DNA from 3 places in the Glaciecola sp. 2405UD65-10 genome. Region 2 is predicted to be linked to each of the others. Evidence: predicted binding sites of a transcription regulator. Region 2 holds the regulator's gene; each other region holds the start of a gene.
The links. Region 2 encodes sigma-54, which starts transcription at its own class of promoters, with help from an activator protein. Its sites were predicted from a motif close to GTTGGCACGNNNNTNGNNT; they were not measured.

Region 1 (4,618 bases), on a different contig from region 2:
GACGCGCATCTTTTTTTACTTCTACTAGTAGTGCAAGCAAACTTTGTACCAACTAAACCTTTAGATGTGTATTTGGACTTCGCTAGTACTAGCTACTTTGGCGTATACTAGTTTATCGGATGAAAGGTTTCTCACTTGAATGGTTTCCCCTAACACACCGTCTTCTTCTGCTACCCCGTAAACTTGAATAGACAAACCGCCGCTTACGGCTGCAATTGTGACGCGGTCACCTTTACAGATAAAGCACAGCATTCTATCGCTAATAATATTACCTGTACGAACGCGTCGTTTAATACGCGCGCCAAGAATTTCATCTAAGGAGGAAAATGTTGAACCTCGCAATTTATTTTTATCTATTTCTACTACTTGAATGTTGTTTTTAGTCAGCAAAGAGCCTGGGCTAAGATTGTCATTGGCGACTACGACTTGTTTAATAATAGACACGGTAGCATGGGTGAACAAATACCACTGGGTGTTAGGGCATTGTACTTTCACTGACACATTTGACTGCTTAGCCTGCATATTATTGCTCGTAAATACGAAGGCTTCGCTACAGTTTGGAATATTGATACGTTCATCAATTTCACGCACTAGAATTTTAGTGTTTTCGCTACCATCTATGTCAATGTGCTGAAGTAAATAATCTTCAACTTGTTCAGCTAGTTGTTGATGTGAAGACATTTGCATGGCATAGGATTTAGGTACAAAGATAAAACTTATTAAAAAACACGTAAAGACTATGCCTATAGCAGCCGATAACTTTGAATATTGAATTGTTAACATCATAATTTATTTGCCTTTGTGCAAGCAGCCTATAATGAGCGCTTACCGCTATTGTATTGTATGTAGCGTCATAACTATGGCACCACAGCTGTGATAAATATGTTTACAAGCTTACAACGCAACAATCATGCCTAAAACGGGGGTTTGTATGTCAGGTATTTTAGACTCGGTCAATCAACGCACGCAGTTAGTGGGTCAAAACCGATTAGAATTATTGTTATTTCGCTTGAATTCGCGGCAACGATTTGGAATCAATGTATTTAAGGTACGTGAGGTTTTACAGTGCCCCCCGTTAACCTCTATTCCAAAGCTTAACGCTTTAGTAAGGGGCGTGGCTCATATTCGTGGGCAAACAATTTCGGTGATAGACTTGGCCATGGCTACAGGCGGAAAACCTATTGAAGACTTGCAAAATGGTTTTATCGTTATTGCGGAGTACAACCGTTCGGTGCAAGGCTTCTTAGTCGGTTCCGTTGAGCGCATTATCAACACTAACTGGGATGCAATTATGCCGCCTCCAAAAGGAGCTGGTAGTGCTAGTTATTTAACCGCTGTTACCGAGGTAGAAGGTGAGTTAATAGAAATACTTGATGTAGAAAAAATTCTAAACGAGATATCGCCTCTCAATACTGATGTAAGTAAAGAAATAACCGACAACGTTGATGTAGGCACCAACACTGAAAAAATCATCTTTATAGCAGATGATTCGTCAGTGGCTCGTAATCAGGTTAAAAAGGCTTTGTCTACTCTAGGCTTAGAGATTGAAATGGCAAAAAATGGCCTAGAAGCACTTAACAGATTAAAAGAGATTGCATCTGAAACCGGAGATGTGACGGACCGAGTTGCGTTAATAGTGTCTGACATAGAGATGCCTGAAATGGATGGTTACACGCTAACCGCTGAAATTAAAAACACGCCTGAATTACATCGCTTACAAGTGATTTTACATACTTCTTTAAGTGGGGTCTTTAACCAAGCGATGGTTTCAAAAGTGGGTGCTGATGATTTCATTGCTAAATTTCATCCAGATGAACTTGCCGGCGCAGTACAAAAGTGGCTACTTACTGATTTAAAACAGTAGCCATTATTAATGTCAGCAGACTTAAGCCCGCAATCATATCTTGCTTTTTCCCAATTCCTGCAAAAACAGTTAGGGATAGTGCTAGGTGATAATAGGCAGTATTTAGTGCGTAGCCGTTTAACTGCGATTGCGCGAGATTGCCAGTATGCTGATATAAATACATTTATCCAAGATGTAGTGTCCCTCAAAAATAAAGCGATCAGCGATAGATGCCTTGAGTTAATGACTACAAACGAAACGTTCTGGTTTCGTGACGGCTATCCATTTAGCTTACTGAGTAACGCTATTTTACCTTCATTATTTCAGCAGCAAAAACGTTTGCGAATATGGAGCAGTGCATGTGCATCAGGCCAAGAACCATATTCAATTGCAATGACTATTTGCGATTTTCAAAGTAAACATCCAGGCGCTTTTTCAGAGCGTGTTGAAATAGTCGCTACAGACTATTCTCAAAAAATGATAGCGCATGCAAAGGAAGGGATTTATGATGAACTGGCACTTAGTAGAGGCTTAGCTGAAAGCCAAAAAAAAATATATTTCACCAATAGCAGCACTAAGCAAATGTCTGTTGATAATAAGCTTAAGTCAATGGTGTCTTTTAAGCGTTTTAATTTACTCGATAATTACCTAGCCTTGGGCAAATTTGACATTATATTTTGCCGCAACGTGCTGATTTATTTTAACGGCAACGAAAAAGTCAATATCCTGAACAAAATTGCCGCTTGTTTAAATCCAGGCGGCAGTTTGTTTTTAGGCGCAGCCGAATCTATTGGTGGTGCTGAACATCTTTTCAAAGTTCGAACAGGACACGAAGGCCTTTATTATACAAGGCTTTAAGTAATTATTTCCTTTTCCTGAATTACTTTATTTCTCATACTTCTATTTTTTGGCATAGGCTTTGCTCTACTGTTTTCACAGCGAGTTGTGCTTTGCCGCTTTTACTGTTTAGGCATGCAAAGTCGACAACAATGTTAAGTAGAAAATAGGTAGCGTTAATCATGGCAATTAGTTTAGATAAAATGGTAGGACTTCATCAGCAAGCACTTAAAGTGCGAAACGATAGAATGGAAGTTATATCTGGAAACCTAGCAAATGCCAATACGCCGGGCTACAAAGCGCGTGACATTGACTTTCAAAAAGCCATGAGAACCGCACAGTCTGGTCAAGCAAGTTTAACGCAATCATCCATGGTTACTACGCACAACAACCATATAAAAGGTACGTCAAAACTGCAAACTGAGGCTGAGTTTAGAATTCCTAATCAGCCTGATACCGGTGACGGCAATACCGTTGACGTGCAAAATGAACGTAACAAATTCTTAGACGCAGGTATGCGCTATGAAACAAGTTTAATGCTAATTAACGGCAAGTTTTCAGGTATGAAAAAAGCCCTAAGCCCAGGACAATAATATGAGCCTTTTTAACATAATGAATATTGCCAGTACCGGCATGCAGGCAGAAAATGTTCGATTGAATACAACGGCCAGCAACATTGCTAACGCCAATAGCGTAAGCAGTAGCTACGAAGATACCTATAAAGCTCGTCATCCTGTATTTGCAGCGGCACTTGACCAAGCCTCAAGTGACCAAACCAAGGGGGTGGGCGTAAATGTACTGGGCGTAGTAGAAAGCGCGAAGCCATTACAAATGGAGTACTCTCCGGGTAACCCAATGGCTGATGAAAACGGTTATATATATAAACCAAACGTAAACGTGGTTGAAGAAATGGCAGATATGCTTTCTGCGTCAAAAGGCTACGAAACAAATGTACAGGTTGCAGATACAACTAAGCGAATTTTTCGTCGTGTATTGCAGCTCGGACAACAGTCATAAACCTGTATAGCTTGAGGAATAGCTGATGGATATTACAAATAGCCTAAATACCGATTTATATTGGAATACTGAAGAAGAAGTTGCTGTTTCTGATGGAACAGAACAAACGCTTCAGCAAGAGGATTTCTTTGCCCTTTTGACCGAGCAACTTGCTAATCAGGATCCTACTAACCCAGTGGATAATGACCAACTAGTGGCGCAAATGACATCTTTCACAACAGCCGATGGTATTTCACAGCTCAATGAAAAGTTTGAAACGTTCGCCTCTAGCATGACTAGTAACCAAGCTTTACAGGCTTCGAGCTTAATTGGACAAAGCGTGTTGGTAACAGGCAATGTGGGGCACATGGCGAACCAAAGTGATGGTTTATCAGGTGTGATCATAAATGAGCAAACCTCGCAAGACACCAAAATCACTATTCAAAACCCAAGTGGTGAAATAGTGAGAACCATCGATATTGGCACTCAAGCTGCCGGTAATATTGAGTTCTCATGGGACGGTACTGACAACGACGGCAACTTAATGCCGCCTGGTGATTATGCCATTACCGTTCAAGGCAATGTGTTTGGTGAAGCAACAGCCTTGCCCACAGCAGTAAATAGACACGTAGACAGTGTAAGCCTATCAAGCTCAAGTCTTGGCGTGGTATTAAATCTAGATGGCGATGTCAGTATTAGCTTAGACGACGTCATCCAAATCGGAAATTCATAGGAGTAATAATATGTCTTTTAATATAGCCTTAAGTGGCGTGTCAGCTTCTCAAAAAGACCTAGACACCACTGCAAATAACATCGCAAACGTAAACACAGTTGGTTTTAAAGAATCAAGAGCTGAATTTGGTGATGTATATGCAGCATCACTATTGGCCTCAGGTAAAACCAAAGTAGGGGATGGTGTTCTTACTCAAGAGGTTTCACAGC
Region 2 (4,618 bases):
TCTTGATTCGCTTAAGCTCTCGATGTTTAACTTGAACATCACCGTGGCTTTTTTTGAATGCTTCACTTAAGGCTTGAGAAACAAACACCGAGCGATGCTGGCCGCCCGTGCAACCAATAGCTACCGTTACATAACTTCTGTTATTCCTTTCCAAATGTGGCAGCCAGGTGGTAATGAAATTTTGGATTTGCCAAATAAGCTTCATCACTAAAGGTTGGCCTGACAAAAACAATTCAACTGGGCTATCTAAACCCGTATAAGGGCGTAAATCTGGGTCCCAATGAGGATTGGGTAAAAACCTTACATCAAATACGTAGTCGGCGTCTTTAGGTAAGCCATATTTAAAGCCAAATGATTCGAACACAATCACCAAATCAGAACTCTTCTTGCCTAGCACTCGTTCACGAATAGTTTCTGCTAAATCATGTACTGACAAATTATCGGTATTTATATGGAGGTCGGCTTTTTCGGCCACTGGCACTAAAATGTCACGTTCAGCTGCAATGGCGTCAACTAGTGAATTGTTAAGTTTGAAAAGGGGATGTAAGCGGCGAGTTTCGCTATAACGCTTTATTAATACATCATCGCTAGCATCAATAAATATAATGGTAATGTCCCAAAACTCGGGCAAATATTCTAGCAATTCGGTGATTTCATTTTCCGAATCGGGCATGTTACGCACATCTATACTTACGGCAACAAGTTCGTGTTGTTCGACTACCGTATTGGTAAGTGTGGGCAGCAGTGAAACAGGAATGTTATCTACGCAGTAATAGCCTAAATCTTCAAGTGCGCGAAGTGCAATTGATTTACCTGAACCTGAACGCCCGCTAATGATCAATAATTTCATAGTGTAAAACTCGCGTTAAATAAAAGGTGTTGCAGAGTGAGAAATTACGTGTTTTCAGTATAGAGTGCTTTTTGCAGGTAGTGAATCAATTTCACTCTTAAGCTAGGGCAGCCACTATTTCGTTTTTGTTTTCAGCTTTTCTTATTGCTTTTACAATGTCTTTATTGCTTAATTTTTTTGCTATGCCTGATAAAGCCTCAAGGTGCTGGCTAGTTTGTTCTTCGGGCACTAAAATCGCAAAGAATATATCAACGGCTTGACTATCAATTGCGTCAAAATCTATTGGAGAATTGGTTGTGAGTATTACTGCAATCATATGACTCAGACCTTTTATTCGGCCATGTGGAATAGCAATGCCATTTCCAATACCAGTACTGCCCATTTTTTCTCGACCTAATAGACTTGAAAGCACTTCTACTTGGTCAAGCTCAGGTGACTGCAATACAGCAATTTCAGAAATTTTTTCAAAAATTCGTTTTTTGCTATGGCACTCAACCGAACATTGAGTTCGGTCAAGTGAAATTATGTCATTTATGATCATAGTTAGTTAGCTTAGTGACGCTTAAGTTTTTCTTTGTGTTTAATAACTTGGCGATCTAGCTTATCAATTAAGCCATCAATAGCCGCATACATATCGGTGTGTTCTGAGTTAGCAAATACTTCACCACCACTCATGTGTACAGTGGCTTCCGCTTTTTGGTTAAGTTTTTCAACGTTAAGTATTACATGCACATTATTGATATGGTCGAAATGTCGTTCGAGTTTTTCAAACTTAGTGTCAACATAAGTGCGCAATGAGTCGGTGATTTCGACGTGATGACCGGTAAGGTTAATTTGCATATTGATGGTCCTCTTTGCCTTTTAGACAAGGCTTTTTCGTTGATTAGAAGGGGGAATGTTTAACGATTCCCGGTATTTTGCAATTGTTCGCCGGGCCACATTAATGCCCTGATCGGCAAGCAATTGCGCAATCTTGCTATCACTTAACGGCTTGTTCGATGGTTCATCAGCAACTAATTTTTTGATGAACGCACGAATAGCAGTAGAAGAACAATTTTCGCCAGACTCTGTAGATACGTGTGACGAAAAGAAATACTTAAGCTCAAATATGCCTCTTGGGGTGTGCATGTACTTTTGTGTTGTAACACGTGAAATAGTTGATTCGTGCATGTCTACCATTTCAGCCACATCGTTTAATACCATGGGCTGCATTTTTTCAGGACCTTGCTCAAAAAATTCACGTTGTTTAGCAACAATACAATGCGACACCTTCAAAAGGGTTTCATTTCTGCTTTCCAAACTTTTAATAAACCATTTTGCTTCTTGTAAATGAGACTTTATATATTGCGAATCGTTCGAATTACTGGTTTTCGATAGTTTCGCGTAGGTTTCATTTACGGTAAGGGCGGGTAGGGCTTCGTTGTTTAATTCAACTGTCCACACGCCTTTATTTTTGTAAACATTAACATCGGGGATAACATATTCAGGCTCTCTTGATGAAACTGCGCTACCCGGGCGAGGATTCAAGGTTTTCAATAAGCGCATGACTTCACGCAGTTGATCTTCCTTTAAACGCGTTTTACGCATAAGTGTACGGTAGTCTTTGCTGCTTAATAAGTCAGCGTGTTCTTCAATCAGTGAGCGGGCTTGCTCAAGCCATGGTGTATCGTTATCAAATTGTTGCAATTGCACCAATAAGCATTCTTGTACTGAACGTGCGCCTGCACCAATAGGGTCAAAACGTTGAATACGTTTAAGTACGCATTCTACTTCGTCTAAATCAATGTCTTCGTTATCTAAGCTATCTAATATGTTTTCACACGAACTGGTTAAATAGCCTGATTCGTCAATTGAATCAATTATGGCAATCGCTATTGACATGTCATTATCGCTAAAATGCGTCATTTCAGCTTGCCATAGCAAATGGTCTTGAATGTTTTCGGTAGTTTCGCCTTGGAATATGTAGTCGTCGTCAGGGCTTGAGCCGGTCATTTTAGTGGGGGCTGATGTAGAACCTAGGTAATCTTCCCATGAACTATCAAGCGGTAAATCATTGGGTAAATCGCGGTTTTCAAGTGCTTCATGTGCATCCATAGGATCAGGAACATCTTTTTCGCCACTACTTAAAGATGCATTCGCTTCGTTTACGCCTTCTATATTCGCTGAAGCTTGTTCTTTGTCAGTTCGGGAATCGAGCGTTTCGCCTCGGTCAGCGTTTTCATTGCTATAGTCTAATTCTACCGTCTCCAAAAGGGGATTGGATTCAATGGCTTCTTGAATTTCTTGTTGCAGATCAAGTGTTGACAGTTGCAGCAGCTTAATAGCTTGTTGCAATTGGGGGGTCATAGTCAATTGTTGACTGAACTTCAGTTGTAACGAGGGTTTCATTACTATCCTTCTACTGCGCCTATCTCAAGTATGTAAAACATCTACCTTACCTAGCGATTCCTATCATTAATGCTTATCATACTCCCTAATTAGGAAAAAAAAAGAGGTTTATAATGCAAATTGTTCGCCAAGATAAACATCTCTTACCGTTTGATTAGCAAGAACTTCTTCAGACGTGCCGCTAGCTATCAATTCTCCATGGCTCACAATGTACGCAAGCTCACATACATCAAGGGTTTCCTTTACATTATGGTCAGTAATCAAAACCCCAATGCCACGTTCTTTTAATTGGTAAATTATTTTTTTAATGTCATTTACTGATATTGGATCAACCCCTGCAAAGGGTTCATCAAGCAAAATAAACTTGGGATCAGCTGATAATGCCCGCGCAATTTCAACGCGGCGTCTTTCGCCACCTGATAAACTCATGCCAAGGCTGTTACGAATATGATTAATATTAAAATCATCAAGCAGTTCATCAGCTATGACTTCGCGCTGGTCTTTTGAAATATCTTTGCGAGTTTGCAATATGGCCATTAAATTTTCATACACAGTGAGTTTTCTGAAAATAGAGGCTTCTTGAGGTAAATAACCAATGCCATTTCTTGCACGCTCGTGCATAGGAAGGTGGCTTAAGTTCATTTGATCAATAAAAATATCGCCTTTATCTAGTGGTACTAAACCCACTATCATATAAAAAGTAGTGGTTTTACCTGCACCATTGGGGCCTAACAGACCAACAATTTGTCCTGTTGATACTTCAATGCTTACATCGCGCACAACTTGGCGAGATTTATACGATTTAGCTAAGTTTCTGGCGCACAGCGTACTGGTCACAAATACAATCCTTCAATAGCGTTGTTTATTGTTGTTCTGAATCAGACTTTTCTTGCGAAAATGCACCAGGGCTTATTACTGTAGTAACGGGGCCACTGCTGTTTTCATCAGATTCAGCTAAGATTTGCTCTTTCGCCATATCAAACAAAATAGAATCACCATCTACTTTCACATCGTTTTGCACAATAACGGCTTGGCCGCGAAGCGAAAGCGTTCTAGACGCTACGGTATATACAATTTTGTTAGCTCGTGCTTCTACTATAGTACCGTCTTCTAAGCGCTGCTTGTAACTGGCGGGGCTGCCGCTTGCTATAATGACTTCTTGGCGCTTGCCATTGGTAGCATCAAGTTCAACGCGGTCAGCAAGTAATTCTAGACTGCCTTGGCGAATAACCACATTTTCAGTAAAAATAGACGTTTTTTTCTTGCCATCAATTGCTTGGTGATTTGACGTAAGCGTAACCGGCAAATCAAAATCTTGTGCAATGGTTGATGTAGCACTGCTATCTTCTGCAGTTTGTGCCGCCATAGCGGGTAGGGCAT
Region 3 (4,618 bases), on a different contig from region 2:
GGAATAAGTATAGATGCTGAGGAAACTACACGGTTGCTGCCAAGCGCAATAATACGGGCATTAACGAATATGCCATCTTGCCTTTCAATCATAGTACCCGATAGCACATGATTCATAATTTGTTTATTCGCTAACTGTATTACGTTTCTAGAAAAGGCAATATCCCCATTATTGCTTACTTCTAAGGCAGGCATTAATTTAAAATCAATAACATTTAAGCCAAATTGCTGAATTTCAGAAATTGAATATTCGGCTAATTGATTACCTAAAATGGTAGTATTTTGAAGGCTTGTGTCTAACTTAACGAAAGAAGAAATACCTATTTTCGCGCTACCGTTTAAACCATTGCCATTTTTAACTAAACGCATAGCTAATTGCGCCGCATAATCTTGCACGCTTTTATAAGTAAATCTAGGATTAAAGCGTTGAACGGGCGCTTCAAGTGCATAGTAGTTATCGTGGTTTGCTTCATTACTTATATTGGCATCAGCGTCTATAGAGATAGGGGCACTGCCTCTGCTGTCTGGGTTTATTTCAGGGGGTAATTCACCTGCTAAAGCATATTGCTCATTAAGTAAATCAGCAATAGTTTGCGGGGGGGTATACCCTGCCATAAACATCTTACTTGCACTGCATGCTCCTAACATCGATAAACTAGTTATTAAGCACGCTGCTTTAAACACGGTTTTATAGTTTCGCATCTTAATCCCCTTGAATTAGTCTAACGCCATCTACTATTTCATTTTGCTTAGAAGATCCGCTTGGCAGTAGTGCGTCTGCAATATAATAAGGAATAAAGCTTTGCGCGCTAGCCACAACTACATTTGACTGCATACCTAGCATTCTGGCATTAACCAAGTAGCCACCTTGATGTTTAGTCATAGTGCCGGTAAGTACATACTGTATTGGCGTAGCATTTTTTAAATCAAGAAAGTCTCGAGATAATACAAAGTCACCAGATTCTGTTACGGTTATATACTGAGTAGATTTAAACTCAACAACAGGCATTCTGAACTTATGAAACTCATGCACAAAAGACTCTGCCATTTGTTGACCTAATAAATTTGTGGCTTTTAGGTCACTATCAATTAACGAAAAGTGGGTGACTGCCACAGGCGTTCTTTCAGTTACGTATTCCATATTAGCGACCAAATCTTGCGCCATGTTTCTTACATAATCCCCCACATGTTTGGTTAGCGGCATAGCTTTGTATGCGCCAGAAGATTTTGACATCATGGCTGGTTTGTTCATTGAACCGAATGCATCTACTTTGCTGTCATACTGATTGGTCGCATCAGCTACATTACTTTCGTCAGATTGCACAGCTCGTTCCACTTCATTTAATTCAAGCCCTTGCTCACCTTCATCATCTGCGGCAAATAATTGCTCTATTGACGGCAAAGAACTGCATCCACTTAACAGCACAATAATGCTTAGACTAGTTAATATTTTCATTGCTTACTCCTGCGTATATACGGCGTGTTCGAGCTTCTCAGCGCGATACAATTGTCCATTTCTCAAACTGACCTGTTCATTGGTGTAAAACAAGTCAGCTGGGAAGAATCGAGTGGCAGCTGCAACCACATCTTTGTTTCTAACATTAATGATTCTTGCGTTTACCATGGCACCATTTTGCTGCTCGGTAATAGTCCCAGTAATGTAATAATCAATAGATTGAAGCGCTGATAAATGGTTTAAGTCTCGCGACAGTGCTCTATCAGAGCTATCGTTCATTATGAGTGAATTACTTGCTTTAAAGTCTTGTGCTACAAGGCCTCGCTTAACAGCTTCGGTAATAAGCCCTTGCTCTAATTGATGGCCAAGTAACATTAAAGGGCCCTGCTCTGATAGGTCAGTGCGCATACTGGTAACGGGCACAAACCCTGCAACAGCATAACGATACTGACGATCAGTAGTGAGCGTTGAGAATAATGCCTCAGCAAGCATGGCAGTATATTGCTCAGATTGACCTAGTGCGGTATTTTTAATGGGGGCTTCGTTGTGTGTGAATTGCGACAACAAATTGGCACAGCCGCTAATACTGCTTATTAGCAAGACGCAAACAAAACACATGAGTATTATGCCTGCGCGGTGTAGAGTATTTTTCATTTCGCTTCGCCTTTTTAAGGGCTGCCTTACAGCAGAGTGAGTGAATTACTCTCACTTAAGCAAAATCGATTCCAACTATTGCGAATGTTAAATTAAAATACTACTTTTTAAAAAGCGCCTTTAACATCACGCGCACGTCTTGTGCATCACTAGGCGATAATTCATTATTCTCGATAGCGCCAAAAATGGAAGCTTGTAGGGATTGTTCAAAAGATTCGATAAGTGATACCGTGCTTTGTGTTTCGTCTACGGCTAATTGGGCGGCTTGAACCGAAAAATGCCCATGAATATAGCTTGAAACAAATAAGTCGTGCTCAGTGCCTGTATCAATAAACGCATCTAAAAAAGACTCTTTACTGACTAAGTATTGCTCTATGTTTGAATAACTCACGCGTCTCCTCGTACAAAATATAAAACTTGGTCTTTGTAACCCGTTATAACTGAAATTGGACCTGATAAATCAGTATCTAAATCGGCATCGCCGCAATCACTTATTAATCCTTTATTACCTAAGGCCTGAAGTTTGGCTTTAGTTGCCACTAATATAATGTTTGAACGGGGAATACTTCGCAAAAATTCTGCGCTCAATTGTTGATTACCTCGTCCAAAAATATGTCCCTGCCCACCAATAAGGGTAATGATTAGCTTTGTGGGCTTATTACGGGTAAGTGCCAATAATTGCTGTGCACTTACGTCATTAGCCACCACTTCGCCGTTAAATATCACATCTACCCCTAACAAGGTATTAGTAAGGCCCGCACGTTCCATAATAGCGGCTACGGTGCTACCTGAGCCCATCACAAAATAATGTTCTTCATGGTCTTGCATAAGCTCAAGTACATAGTCGGCTATATCGTCAAGTAGTAGCTCATCTGATTCTTTGCCGCCCATTTTTACCGCTTGAATATAACTTAAACTAAGGGGGACTTGCATTTCGCCATAGTGTTTAGCAAGCACCTGACCTTGCCTAAATTTCGACTCGTCTATATCTCGCACTTCTGCATCTTGCAATGACAATAGTTCCCCCTTAACTACCTGTGAAAGAACTTTCCCCGCTGCCTTTGGCGTTATTGCATACACTGAGCTATGAATTTTACACCCCGCTGGAATACCAAGTACAGGCATACGGGTGCCTATCACGCTGCACACATTGCGAGCCGTGCCGTCTCCGCCAGCAAATAAAATGAAATCAACCTTGTGTGCTAAAAATGCCTTAAGTAACGTAAGCGTATCTTCTATTTCAGTTTGTTGATTTAGCGGCGTATGCAATACCTTTACCGAAAAACCCAAGGCTCGTGCTGTGGTTTCGCCCATATCACCGCTGCCGGTAAATATATCAATAACGCCGACCTCATTTATACATTCATTAAGCGCAATATGTGTTTTTTGCATCGCAAGTTGCTCAGCACCTGCATCAAGAGCCTGTTTGCGTACATTGGCGCCATCACTGCCTTTTAGCGCTAACGCGCCGCCAATACCCGCAAATGGGTTGACTAATAAACCCAAGCTAAATTTACGCCTAAGCCTTAATTCATTCATTGATAGACTCATCCTTAGCGCGCGTAGCGTTTGCGCGAATGCTTGCACAATTATTCACTTGATAAAACTGCCTTAAGGCAAGTAAAAAGGCCGCTGCTCGGGGCGGAAATCCACTTTCTTCATATTCCGCCAATTGTTGCGCCACCGCATTTTTAAAGGGAGTGTCATCAATTTCTCCAGCAGTTAGATTATCAATACTTACTCTGAATGGTTTGTGGCATGCTTTTGAAAATGCCCACTCAATGGCCTGGGGTTTAACTTCTACCCTTTCAAATTCTGCTTGCTGATTAGCGTTGCGGCCATCTTCTGTATACCAGTATCCATAATCTTCAAGTAATCGGCGTTGTTCCCCAGCAATACACCAATGCGCCACTTCATGCAAAGCACTCGCAAAGTAGTCATGGCTGTAAAAAATACAATGGGTTTTATGCTCATTATTTTGCGGTTGGTATAGTGGCTCACTAGCTCCGCCTATAAGCACTGTATTGTAAGCTTGTTTGAAACATGCATTGAATATAAGCTCTAAGTCACTTGCTAAGTGCTCAATTTTAGCTACGACTACAGATAAGTCTTCAGTGATGAAATCATCAAGTTGACGAGAAGATACGCATTTGCTCATAAAACGTAGTATATTTATCCAAAATAAAAATCACATTTATTGTAACCGATACCATAACTAACATCATGTTCTTAGCTAAGAAAAATTAATTACTTGTGATCATTACGACTATATTCCTCCCCTTATTGTTTATTATAGGAGCCAAACTTTGAGTGATTTTCAATGGCAAAGGCCAAAGCCTTTTATACGTAACTGGCAAATTAGTAGTAGCAATATTGATCATTATCAGCACACAAATAACGTTGCCTACCTATCGCGGCTTGAAAAGTTAGCGTGGGAACACTCAAAGGCCTTAGGCTTACAATTTGAAGACTACCAGAAAGCAGATAGAGCAATGGTTATTACAAAGCA

Region 1: a site for sigma-54 is predicted at 2,750-2,768, ahead of flgB (flagellar basal body rod protein FlgB). Genes of this name have one in related genera too.
Region 3: a site for sigma-54 is predicted at 2,167-2,185, ahead of ACOI22_RS04730 (FlgO family outer membrane protein). Genes of this name have one in related genera too.

Annotation. Positions count from the first base shown of each region.
Region 1 is NZ_JBMEUF010000001.1:1,225,553-1,230,170, reverse strand. Features, by position in the region: gene flgA (flagellar basal body P-ring formation chaperone FlgA) at 61-786, opposite strand; gene ACOI22_RS05650 (chemotaxis protein CheV) at 932-1,864, shown strand; gene ACOI22_RS05645 (CheR family methyltransferase) at 1,874-2,701, shown strand; gene flgB (flagellar basal body rod protein FlgB) at 2,863-3,273, shown strand; gene flgC (flagellar basal body rod protein FlgC) at 3,275-3,697, shown strand; gene ACOI22_RS05630 (flagellar hook assembly protein FlgD) at 3,723-4,409, shown strand; gene flgE (flagellar hook protein FlgE) at 4,420-4,618, shown strand, end outside.
Region 2 is NZ_JBMEUF010000003.1:44,018-48,635, forward strand. Features, by position in the region: gene rapZ (RNase adapter RapZ) at 1-850, opposite strand, end outside; gene ptsN (PTS IIA-like nitrogen regulatory protein PtsN) at 948-1,391, opposite strand; gene hpf (ribosome hibernation promoting factor) at 1,403-1,690, opposite strand; gene ACOI22_RS15435 (RNA polymerase factor sigma-54) at 1,712-3,238, opposite strand; gene lptB (LPS export ABC transporter ATP-binding protein) at 3,347-4,075, opposite strand; gene lptA (lipopolysaccharide transport periplasmic protein LptA) at 4,101-4,618, opposite strand, start outside.
Region 3 is NZ_JBMEUF010000001.1:1,037,069-1,041,686, forward strand. Features, by position in the region: gene ACOI22_RS04720 (FlgO family outer membrane protein) at 1-701, opposite strand, end outside; gene ACOI22_RS04725 (FlgO family outer membrane protein) at 703-1,455, opposite strand; gene ACOI22_RS04730 (FlgO family outer membrane protein) at 1,459-2,109, opposite strand; gene ACOI22_RS04735 (YfcL family protein) at 2,210-2,500, opposite strand; gene ACOI22_RS04740 (ATP-NAD kinase family protein) at 2,497-3,648, opposite strand; gene ACOI22_RS04745 (elongation factor P hydroxylase) at 3,641-4,267, opposite strand; gene ACOI22_RS04750 (acyl-CoA thioesterase) at 4,416-4,618, shown strand, end outside.